Regions from separate parts of the Agathobaculum sp. NTUH-O15-33 genome, predicted to be linked through region 2. Evidence: predicted binding sites of a transcription regulator. Region 2 holds the regulator's gene; the other holds the start of a gene.
The links. Region 2 encodes HrcA, which represses chaperone genes, less so after heat shock. Its sites were predicted from a motif close to TGTTAGCACTCNNNNNNNNNGAGTGCTAACA; they were not measured.
Positions count from the first base shown of each region.

Region 1 (5,661 bases), 210 kb from region 2:
CATTGAAAATATTTTTAAATCCTTTTGCATCGGATTGGAACAGATGCAGTTCTCCGCGGTATCCGAGGTAGGGGAGCAGTTGATACGCATCCTCGCGGTTTATTTTTTGCTTTCGCGCTACCATGGCGAGGATTATGGCGTTATCGCGATGCTGATTTTCGTGGGCATGGTCGTAAGTGAGATCTTCAGCGCGGTTTTTTTGACCACGCTGTATAAAAAGCAGCTACGCGCGCCGGCGCGGCCGCTGCCGGTAGACCGGGTGCTTGGCGGCCAGTTTTTCGCCATTGCGCTGCCGTTATCGGTATCCGCGCTGGCAAGCAACCTGCTTTCCTCTGCGGGTGCGGTACTGCTCCCGCAGCGCCTCATGGCCGCGGGGCTTACCTACGGTCAGGCGCTTTCCGCGCTCGGTGTCGTTTCCGGTATGGCGATGCCGCTCATCCTGCTGCCGGTGGCGCTCGTGAGCTCGGTGTGCACGGCGCTGCTGCCCGCTATCACGGCGGCGCAGGCAGTTGGAAACGAAAAGCGCATGCGTTCGCTGGTCGGCCGGACGATCTCGACCGTCGGCCTGATCGCGCTGCCGGCAACGGCGGTGCTTGTGCCGATGGCGCCCAGACTATCCGAATTGATTTTCGGCCAGCCGCTGTCCACTCACTATGTGATGCTGCTCGGCGCGGTGGCGGTGGCAAGCTATTACCAGATGGCTTCGGGCAGCTTGCTCAACGCGCTCGGTTTACAGCACATCAATGTCGCCACCGCGATCCTGTCCGAACTGATGCAGCTTGCCGTCATGTACCGATGGGCGGCGCGGCCGACACTCGGCATTTACGGCTACCTGCTTGCGATGCTGCTTTCAGCCATAGCGGCGTTCGTGGTCAACCTCGCGGTGCTGCACCGGCACACGCGCTTTCCGCTGCGGCCCCTGCGTCGTTTCGGCGTACCCGTTTTGTGTGCGCTGACGCTGTTTTATTGGACACAGGTCTGTTACCGCCTCGTTCGCCCGTTTGTATCGGATGCGGTACCCGCATTATTGTGCACGGCGCTAGGCGCCGTCGCGGTCTATCTGTTGGTGCTGCGTCTGTGCGGCGTGCGGCTGATGACCTATCTCGGCCGGCGAATTGAAACTTCCACCGGCGTTCTGTCGATGCGCGGGCGGCCTTGACAAGCGGAGACAAAACCGATATTATGTTAAACAAGTGTACGGCTCTTGACCGCGGGCGCGGCAAGAGCTGTTTTTTTGGATTGGAAAAGAGGAAAAGAATTAATGGAATTGACGATGTGCTGCCCTACGCTGTTTGGGCTGGAAGGGATCGTAGCGGATGAACTGCGCTTTAATGGAAAGCTTACCGATGTAACGGCGGAAAACGGCCGCGTGCTGTTTACCGGAGATGAGCATACGCTTGCTTGGGCCAATTTGAACCTGCGCTGCGCCGAGCGCGTGCTGATTCGACTCGGCGTATTTCCTGCAGGAAGCTTTGACGCGCTCTTTGAAGGAGTGCGCGCGCTGCCGTGGGAGCAGTTTATCCCGAAAGACGGCGCGTTTCCGGTAAAGGGGCACAGCCTCGACTCTGCGCTGCATTCGATCCCGGATTGCCAGAAGATCATCAAAAAAGCCGTGGCAGAGCGCCTGCGGCAGGCCTACGGCCAAAGCTGGTTTGAAGAGAGCGGCGCAAGGCATCAGATCCAGTTCTCCATCATGCACGACAAGGCCGAGCTGTTTCTCGATACCTCGGGCGCGGGCCTGCACAAGCGCGGCTACCGGGCCGAGGCGAACGCGGCCCCGCTGCGGGAAACGCTCGCGGCCGCCATGGTAAAGCTCGCGCGGTGGCGGGGCAGGGAACCGTTTCTGGATCCTTTTTGCGGCTCGGGTACGATCGCCATCGAAGCGGGGCTGATCGCCTGCCGCCGCGCGCCCGGGCTGATGCGCACGTTTGAAGCGGAAACATGGCCGGTGCTCGATCCGGCGGTTTGGCAAAGAGCGCGGCAACAGGCAGTGGACGAGGCGATAGCGGGCGCGCGTTTTTCGATCGTGGGCAGCGATATCGACCCCGCCTGCGTCGCGCTTTCCATGGCTAACGCGCGCAAGGCGGGCGTCGGCCACACCGTGTGGTTTGAACAGGCGGACGCCGCGAAACGCGACTATTCGCAGGGCGGCATTCTATTCGCCAACCCGCCCTACGGCGAGCGCCTGCTCGATATCGAGCGGGCCGAGCAGCTTTACGCCGCTTTTGGCAAAGCGGTGTCCGCGTCGCCCATGAAGCAGTATGTGCTCAGTTCGGACGCGCAGTTTGAGCATTTCTACGGCAAGAAGGCCGATAAGCGGCGCAAACTCTATAACGGCATGATCAAATGCGACCTATATATGTATTTTAAGCACTCGCCAAGGCCGGCTGCTAAAACCGACGTTGGATAATTCGGGCGATTCACAAAAAATTCATAAATTTCGTGGGGAAATTTCCAAAAAAACTCTTGCAGAATCGCATGCAGTGGTGTAATATAATACTCATGTTAGCACTCTTGCTAAACGAGTGCTAAAACTCACTTCGTTAATTTTTATATTTATAGGAGGAACCCGTTATGAAACTCAAGCCCCTTACCGATCGAGTCGTACTCAAAATGATCGAGGCGGAGGAGACCACGGCCAGCGGAATCATTCTTGCCGGCTCTGCCAAGGAAAAGCCGCAGGTTGCGGAAATCATCGAGGTTGGCCCCGGCGGCATTGTGGATGGCAAGGAGATCAAGATGGAGGTCCAGAAGGGCCAGAAGGTCATCACCGGCAAGTACACCGGAACTGAGATCAAGCTCGACGGCGAGGAATACATCATCGTTCGCCAGAGCGACATCCTTGCAGTCGTTGAATAACTGACCACCTTTTTACCAAGATACGATTTTTAGGAGGAATAGCAATCATGGCTAAGCAACTGATCTACGGCGAAGAAGCACGCAAGGCGCTGGAGCGCGGCATCAACATGCTCGCCGATACCGTTAAAGTGACCATTGGCCCCAAGGGCCGCAACGTAGTGCTGGACAAGAAGTTCGGCTCTCCGCTCATCACGAACGACGGCGTGACCATCGCCAAGGAGATCGAACTGGAAGATCCCTATGAGAACATGGGCGCGCAGCTGGTCAAGGAAGTCGCGACCAAGACCAACGACGTCGCGGGCGACGGCACCACCACCGCGACCGTACTGGCGCAGGCGTTTGTTCACGAAGGCCTCAAGAACGTGGCGGCGGGCGCCAACCCGATGGTTATGCGCCGCGGCATCGCCAAGGCTGTGGACGCTGCTGTTGCGGCGATTCAGGAGCACTCTAAGAAGGTGGACGGCACGGGCGATATCGCTCGCGTAGGCGCTGTTTCTTCCGGCGACGAGGAGATCGGTAAGCTGATCGCTGAGGCGATGGAAAAGGTTTCGACCGATGGCGTTATCACGGTCGAGGAATCCAAGACCGCCGAGACCTATTCCGAGGTAGTCGAGGGCATGCAGTTCGACCGCGGCTATATCACCCCCTATATGTGCACCGATACCGAGAAGATGGAAGCCGTTCTGGACGACGCCCTCATTCTCATCACCGATAAGAAGCTTTCCAACATTCAGGAGCTGCTTCCGATCCTTGAGCAGATCGTCAAGGCCGGCAAGAAGCTGCTGCTCGTTGCGGAGGACGTAGAGGGCGAGGCTCTGTCCACCCTGATCGTCAACCGTCTGCGCGGCACCTTCACCTGCGTTGCCGTTAAGGCGCCGGGCTTCGGCGACCGCCGCAAGGAAATGCTGCAGGATATCGCTGTTCTGACCGGCGGCACCGTGATCTCCGAGGAGATCGGTATCGAGCTGAAGGACGCGACCATGGATATGCTGGGCACCGCGCGCCAGATCAAGGTGAGCAAGGAAACCACCACGATCGTTGACGGCGCGGGCGATAAGAAGGATATCGAGGCGCGCGTCAACGAGATCCGCAATGCGATCGAGCGCACCACCTCCGACTTTGACCGTGAGAAGCTGCAGGAGCGTCTGGCCAAGCTGGCCGGCGGCGTAGCCGTCATCAAGGTCGGCGCCGCTACCGAGACCGAAATGAAGGAAAAGAAGCTGCGCATCGAGGACGCTCTCAACGCGACCCGCGCCGCTGTGGAAGAGGGCATTGTCGCGGGCGGCGGCGTGTCCTATATCAACGCGATCCCGGCTGTTATCGCGCTGGCTGAAAATGCCGAGGGCGACGAGAAGACCGGCATGCAGATCGTTGCGCGCGGTTTGGAAGCGCCGATCCAGCAGATCGCTTTCAACGCGGGCATCGAAGGCGCCGTCGTTGTCGATAAGGTCAAGACCTGCGGTAAGGTCGGCTATGGCTTTGACGCCGCAACCGAGACCTACGGCGATATGATCGCCAATGGCATCGTCGATCCGACCAAGGTAAACCGTTCCGCGCTGCAGAACGCGGCCTCCGTCGCTTCCATGGTTCTCACCACCGAGAGTCTGGTCGCCGATAAGAAGGAACCTGCTGCTCCGGCTGCTCCGATGCCGGACATGGGCGGCATGTATTAATTTAGCAGATGCTTTTTAAAGCGGGGCGCAGTATTGAACTGCGCCCCGCTTCGCGTTTTGATTTTTTCCTGTACTTCTTGGGAATACTATGGTAAACTATGCTCGTAGAAGAAAGGAGGCGCTGCCATGATCTTTGGAATTAACAGCCTCTACATTTGGACTGCGGTGATCATCATCGGCGTCGCGGTGGAAGCGTTCACTCTCGATTTGTCGGCGATCTGGTTCGCGGTCGGCTCGGTTGCGGCGCTTGTCGCTGCGAGTATCGGCTTGCCGTTGCCTGCGCAGCTGCTCATCTTTGTGCTGTTTTCAGCGGCGCTGCTTATTCTGGTGCGGCCTTTTTGCCGGAAATTCCTGCATACGAAAAACGAACCGACCAACGCGGATAGAATTATCGGCGAACCGGCCATCGTTGTTATCGAGATCGACAACGTGCAGGAAACGGGGGAGATCAAGGTGTTCGGCCAGTTGTGGAGCGCGCGCTCCGTGGATGATTCGGTCATTCCCAAGGGCGCGGCCGTGCGTGTGACCGCGATACGCGGCGTAAAGGCCATTGTAGAAAAGGTGTAGCAAAGACCGTTTTGGAGTAAAGGAGATTTATCATGCCATTTGTCGTTCCGTTTATCTGGATCATTCTTGCAATTATCCTAATTGCGTTTATTGCGAGCAACATCGTCATCGTGCCGCAGGCACGCGCGTTCATCATTGAACGCCTCGGCACCTATCAGGGCACATGGGGCACCGGCCTGCATTTTAAAATCCCGCTGTTCGAGCGCATTGCCCGCAAGGTGACGCTCAAGGAGCAGGTGGTCGATTTTCCGCCGCAGCCCGTTATCACAAAGGATAACGTCACCATGCAGATCGATACGGTCGTCTATTTCCAAATAACCGACCCCAAGCTGTTCACCTACGGTATCGAAGCGCCGATGAGCGCGATCGAAAACCTGACCGCGACCACGCTGCGTAATATCATCGGCGATCTGGAACTCGATCAGACGCTGACCAGCCGCGACATCATCAACACCAAAATGCGCGCCATCCTTGATGAAGCGACCGACGCATGGGGCATCAAGGTAAACCGCGTGGAACTGAAAAATATCATCCCGCCCGCCGCGATCCAAGAATCCATGGA
Region 1 is NZ_CP136187.1:1,972,760-1,978,420, forward strand. Features, by position in the region: gene RWV98_RS09965 (oligosaccharide flippase family protein) at 1-1,159, shown strand, start outside; gene RWV98_RS09970 (THUMP domain-containing class I SAM-dependent RNA methyltransferase) at 1,262-2,410, shown strand; gene RWV98_RS09975 (co-chaperone GroES) at 2,575-2,859, shown strand; gene groL (chaperonin GroEL) at 2,907-4,532, shown strand; gene RWV98_RS09985 (NfeD family protein) at 4,659-5,099, shown strand; gene RWV98_RS09990 (SPFH domain-containing protein) at 5,132-5,661, shown strand, end outside.
Region 1: RWV98_RS09975 (co-chaperone GroES) is a predicted target of HrcA. The motif match lies at 2,504-2,534, and genes of this name have one in related genera.

Region 2 (5,661 bases):
TTTCGTTACGTCCATTTCATGCTCATACGCAAGCGGATTGCCCGAGCAATTAAGCGCGCACAGCGTAAGGCCCTTGGCGCGGATCGCATCGTACCATTTCTGGCGCGCGGTCGCGTCATGTACGAGCAGGTCAAGGTCGCAATGGGGCGCGGCCGACCAGTTGCCGGTGGCGATCTCCAACGAAGCGACGCGCTGCTCCACGCAAAAATCGAGCATTTTATCAAAGGGCATATCGAGGGTACATGTTTTTACTGCAAGTTTCATGATTCCGGTTCCGCTCCTTTTTTCTTTTCTTGTGCTCATTTTAACATACTATATAACCGGTCCGCAAGCGTTTCGGCCGGTGTTTGGCGGCGCGCCCTGATTTCCCGTTTTCCCTTGCAAAGCCGGGCGCTTTATGATACAGTCATGTTGCTTTGATAGAAAGAAGGGAGAAAAACGGATGGACGCGGACGTTATTATCGTGGGCGCGGGCCCGGCGGGTATTTTTACCGCGCTTGAAATGTTGAATCAAGGTACCAAGCAGCGCATTCTAATGGTAGAAAAGGGTCAGCCGGTCGAAAAGCGGCACTGCCCCAAGGCAAAGACCGGCAAATGCATGAACTGCCGCCCCTATTGCCATATTACCACCGGCTTTTCCGGCGCGGGCGCTTTTTCGGATGGCAAGCTTTCGCTTTCCCACGAGGTCGGCGGCGATCTGCCCACGCTGATCGGCCCGACGCTCGCGCAGCAGACGATCGATTATACCGACGGTATCTATCTTTCCTTTGGCGCCGATCAGCACGTGGAGGGCGCGCAGAACACCGAAGAGGTAAAGGAGATACGCAAACGCGCGATTCAAGCGGGTCTAAAGCTGGTGGACTGCCCCATCCGCCACCTTGGCACGGAAAAGGCGCAGCAGATCTACGGCGCGATTCAAAAACACCTGCTGGACAACGGCGTGGAGCTTCTATTCGGCTGGGAATGCCGCGACCTGATTCTGGATGGCGAGACCTGCCTTGGCGTATCGCTCGCGCGAAGCGGTGAAACGCGGGAGCTGCGCGCCAAAAACACCATCATCGCGACTGGGCGGCGCGGCGCGGATTGGCTGGAGTGCATCTGTGAGGAGCACCACATCGCCCACCAGCCCGGCACGGTCGATATCGGCGTGCGGGTAGAGGTGCGCAGCGAAGTGATGGAGCGCGTGAACAATATTCTTTACGAATCCAAGCTGATCGGCTATCCGCATCCGTTTAAAAACAAGGTGCGCACCTTCTGCCAGAATCCGGGTGGCTTTGTTTCGCAGGAAAATTACGATAACGATCTCGCGGTCGTGAACGGGCATTCTTATAAGGAACTGAAAAGCAACAACACCAACCTTGCTATTTTGTGCTCGCACAACTTTTCCGAGCCGTTCAACCAACCGATCGCGTATGCCCAAAAGGTGGGCGAGCTGACCAATATGCTGGGCAGCGGCCACATCCTCGTGCAGCGCTACGGCGATATTCTGGACGGCAAGCGCACTTGGCAGCAGGAGCTTTCCCGTTCCAACCTAACGCCCACCCTGCCGGACGCGGTCGCGGGCGATATCACCGCCGCCATGCCCTATCGCGCGATGGTCAATATTCTGGGCTTTATGCAGGCGGTCGATCAAGTGGTGCCCGGCTTCGCATCTATTGAAACCCTGCTGTATTCTCCGGAACTGAAATTTTACTCCAACCGCGTGAAGATGGACCAAACGTTTACGACCAGCCTTACCGGCCTTTTCTGCCTTGGGGATTCCTCCGGCTGGACGCGCGGCCTGATGATGGCTTCCGCCATGGGCGTGCTGATGGGCCGCCGCCTTGCGGCGGAGGAATCAAATTAATTCCTTGAAAAGCAGCGTCTTTGCCGTTTTGCGGCAAAGACGCATTTTCATTTAACAAAATATTCATAAACGAGACTTGACTTTGCAGGGCGACGGTGGTAAATTAGTTTTAGCACTCGAGGGAGATGAGTGCTAAACACAAAAAAGGAGCGACGCCGCATGGAGCTTTCTGAACGCAAAAAACAGATCCTGAAGGCCATCATCGGCGATTATATCCGCACAGCCGAACCGGTCGGATCCAAAACTCTGGCCGCCGGGCATGAGCTCCCCTTCTCCTCCGCCACCATCCGAAACGAGATGAGCGAGCTGGAGGAGCTGGGCTTCCTCGAAAAGCCGCATACTTCGGCGGGCCGCATCCCCTCCGCTTTGGGTTACCGCCTGTACGTGGATGAGCTGATGACCCGCATGGAAGACGCGCCGGACACCGACGAAATGCCGTTTCAGCGCATGATGCAGCACAAGGTGAAGGAGCTGGACCGCCTGATTCAAGAGGCCGGCAAGCTGATTTCCAACCTTACGGATTATGCGTCGGTCGCGATCACGCCCGCGATGACGCAAACCGCCATTCGCCGTTTTGAGATCATCGCGGTGGATAAGCTGAATTTCGTTATCGTCGTTGTGACGGAATCCGGTACGGTGAAAAACAAAATGGTGCGCACGCTGGCCGATGTGACCGCGGATGAAGCCGAACTGCTGACCTACGTGCTCAACCAAACCTTGACCGGCCTGCCGCTTTCCCATATCACCGCCGAACGGTTCGATATTGTCCGCCGCGCCGCCGGGCTGTCCGCCCTGCTTGCGCCGGTGGCCGAATACATCGCCGAGCTGATTGAAGAGCTGGGCAGCCAGCGCGTTTATTTAGAAGGCGCGACCAAGCTGCTGCACTACCCCGAATACCGGGACCTGAAAAAAGCGCAGACCCTGCTCGATTACATGGACGACGACACGCATCTGCTGCCGGTCGCCCGCAAGATCGACGGCGTGCAAATTTTCATCGGCCCGGAAAACGGTGAAAACCCAATGAGCGAAACCTCTGCCATTTACGCAAAATACGATATCGGTAAGATCGGCCAAGGTGCGATCGGCATCGTCGGCCCGACGCGCATGGACTATGCCACGCTTTCCGCCCGCCTTTCCCGCTTTGCGAAGGGCCTGAACAAGCTGATCGCCGAAACCTTTTTGGATGAAAAAGAATAACGGAGGCATCAAATCAACATGAGCAAGAAAAAGAAGCCGGAAGCTGCCGCGCAGGAGCAGACGACGGAAAGCAGCGAGGTAGAAACCGAGAATACCAAGGCCGCTGAAGCCGAAGCTGAACAGACCGAACCCGAAGCGCAAGCCGAGACCGCCCCGGAAGCCGAAGCCGCTAAAGTTCCGGACGACGACCTCAAGGCTAAGTTCGACGACCTGAACGACCGGTATTTGCGCATGGCGGCGGAGTACGACAACTTCCGCAAGCGCAGCCAGCGCGAACGCGATCGCATCCACGCAGACGCGGTCTCGCACGCGGTGAAGGCGCTGCTGCCGACCTATGACAATTTGGAGCGCGCCGTCAAGGCCGAGACCACGGACGCTGAGTATAAAAAAGGCGTTGAAATGACCATGACCCAGCTGGTAGAAAGCCTAAAGGGCCTGAACGTCACCGTAATTGAGGCAGCGCCCGGCACCCCGTTCGATCCCAACCTGCACAACGCCGTCATGCATATTGAGGACGAGGCGTTTGCGGAAAATGTGATCGCCGAGGCGTTCCAGCAGGGCTTCCAGATCGGCGACCATGTCATTCGCCATTCGATGGTCAAAGTCGCAAATTAATTAGGAGTTAGAAATTAGGAATTAGGAATTGCGGTTCCGCGCGGAGCGCGGATATTTGATAAGCGGCTTACAGCCGCACCATGATTACTAATTACTAACTACTAATTACAAATTCACTTTATCAATCAAGAATCTTAACTATAAGGAGTGCAATAATCATGGGCAAAATCATTGGTATCGACCTTGGCACCACAAACTCTTGCGTGGCGGTCATGGAGGGCGGCGAAGCCGTCGTTATCCCTAACGCGGAAGGCGCGCGCACGACCCCTTCGGTCGTCGCTTTTTCTAAGGACGGCGAGCGCATGGCCGGTCAGGTCGCAAAGCGTCAGGCCGTGACCAACGCGGACCGCACCATCAGCTCCATCAAGCGCGAAATGGGCACGAACTACCGCGTGAGCATCGATGATAAGCAGTATTCCCCGCAGGAAGTTTCCGCGATGATCCTGCAAAAGCTGAAGGCGGATGCGGAAGCTTATTTGGGCGCCACGGTTTCGCAGGCGGTCATCACCGTTCCCGCTTACTTTACCGACTCCCAGCGTCAGGCTACCAAGGACGCGGGCAAGATCGCGGGCCTTGACGTGCTGCGCATCATCAACGAGCCGACCGCTGCCGCGCTGGCTTACGGCGTGGATAAGGAGACCGAGCAGAAGGTCATGGTATACGACCTTGGCGGCGGTACGTTCGACGTTTCCATCCTCGACATCGGCGACGGCGTGCTCGAAGTGCTGGCCACCGCGGGCAACAACCGTCTGGGCGGCGACGACTTTGACAAGCGTATTATGGACTGGATCGTCGCGGAATTTAAGAAATCCAACGGCATCGACCTTTCCGGCGACAAGATGGCCATGCAGCGCCTGAAGGAAGCCGCGGAAAAGGCCAAGATCGAGCTTTCCGGCATGGCGCAGACCTCGATCAACCAGCCGTATATCACGGCCGACGCGACCGGCCCCAAGCACCTCGAATTAACGCTGACCCGCGCCAAGTTCAACGAGCTGACCGCCGATCTGGTCGAAGCGACCATGGGCCCGGTGCGTCAGGCCATGTCGGACGCCGGCCTGTCCTCCGGCGATCTGGCGAAGGTGCTGCTCGTGGGCGGCTCCAGCCGCATCCCCGCCGTGCAGGACGCCGTAAAGGGCATCACCGGCAAGGACGGCTTTAAGGGCATCAACCCGGACGAATGCGTTGCCATCGGCGCCGCCATTCAGGCGGGCGTGCTGGGCGGCGAAGTCAAGGACGTGCTGCTGCTTGACGTTTGCCCGCTGTCCCTCGGCATTGAAACGCTGGGCGGCGTGTGCACCAAGCTGATCGAACGCAACACCACCATCCCGACCAAGAAGAGCCAGACCTTCTCCACCGCGGCCGATAACCAGCCCTCCGTTGAAATCCACGTGCTGCAGGGCGAGCGCGAAATGGCCGCCGGCAACAAGACGCTGGGCAAGTTCAGTCTGGACGGTATCGCCCCCGCGCCGCGCGGCGTGCCGCAGATCGAAGTAACCTTTGATATCGACGCGAACGGCATCGTCAACGTATCCGCCAAGGACCTTGGCACCGGCAAGGAGCAGAAGATCACAATCACGGCTTCCTCCAACCTTTCGCAGGACGAGATCGACAAAGCCATGCACGAGGCCGAGCAGTTCGCCGAGCAGGATAAGAAGAACAAGGAAGCGGTGGAGACCCGCAACAGCGCCGAACAGCTGGTGTTCCAGTCCGAAAAGGCGCTGACCGATCTGGGCGATAAGCTCTCCGCCGAGGAAAAGACCACCGTGCAGGCCGAGATCGACAAGGTCAAGGAAGCGCTTAAGGGCACTGATAACGAGATGATCAAGATGGCGTCCGATTCCCTTTCCCAGAAGTTCGGCGAACTGGCCAGCAAGATCTATCAGCAGCAGGCGCCGCAGGGCGACCCCAACATGGGCGGTAATCCGAACATGGGCGGCCAGCCGGGCGCGGGCCCGCAGGGCGATTTTGTGGACGCTGATTTCACCGAAGTGAAGGACGACGAA
Region 2 is NZ_CP136187.1:1,761,291-1,766,951, reverse strand. Features, by position in the region: gene RWV98_RS08950 (sugar phosphate isomerase/epimerase family protein) at 1-264, opposite strand, end outside; gene RWV98_RS08945 (NAD(P)/FAD-dependent oxidoreductase) at 443-1,846, shown strand; gene hrcA (heat-inducible transcriptional repressor HrcA) at 2,006-3,043, shown strand; gene grpE (nucleotide exchange factor GrpE) at 3,062-3,658, shown strand; gene dnaK (molecular chaperone DnaK) at 3,817-5,661, shown strand, end outside.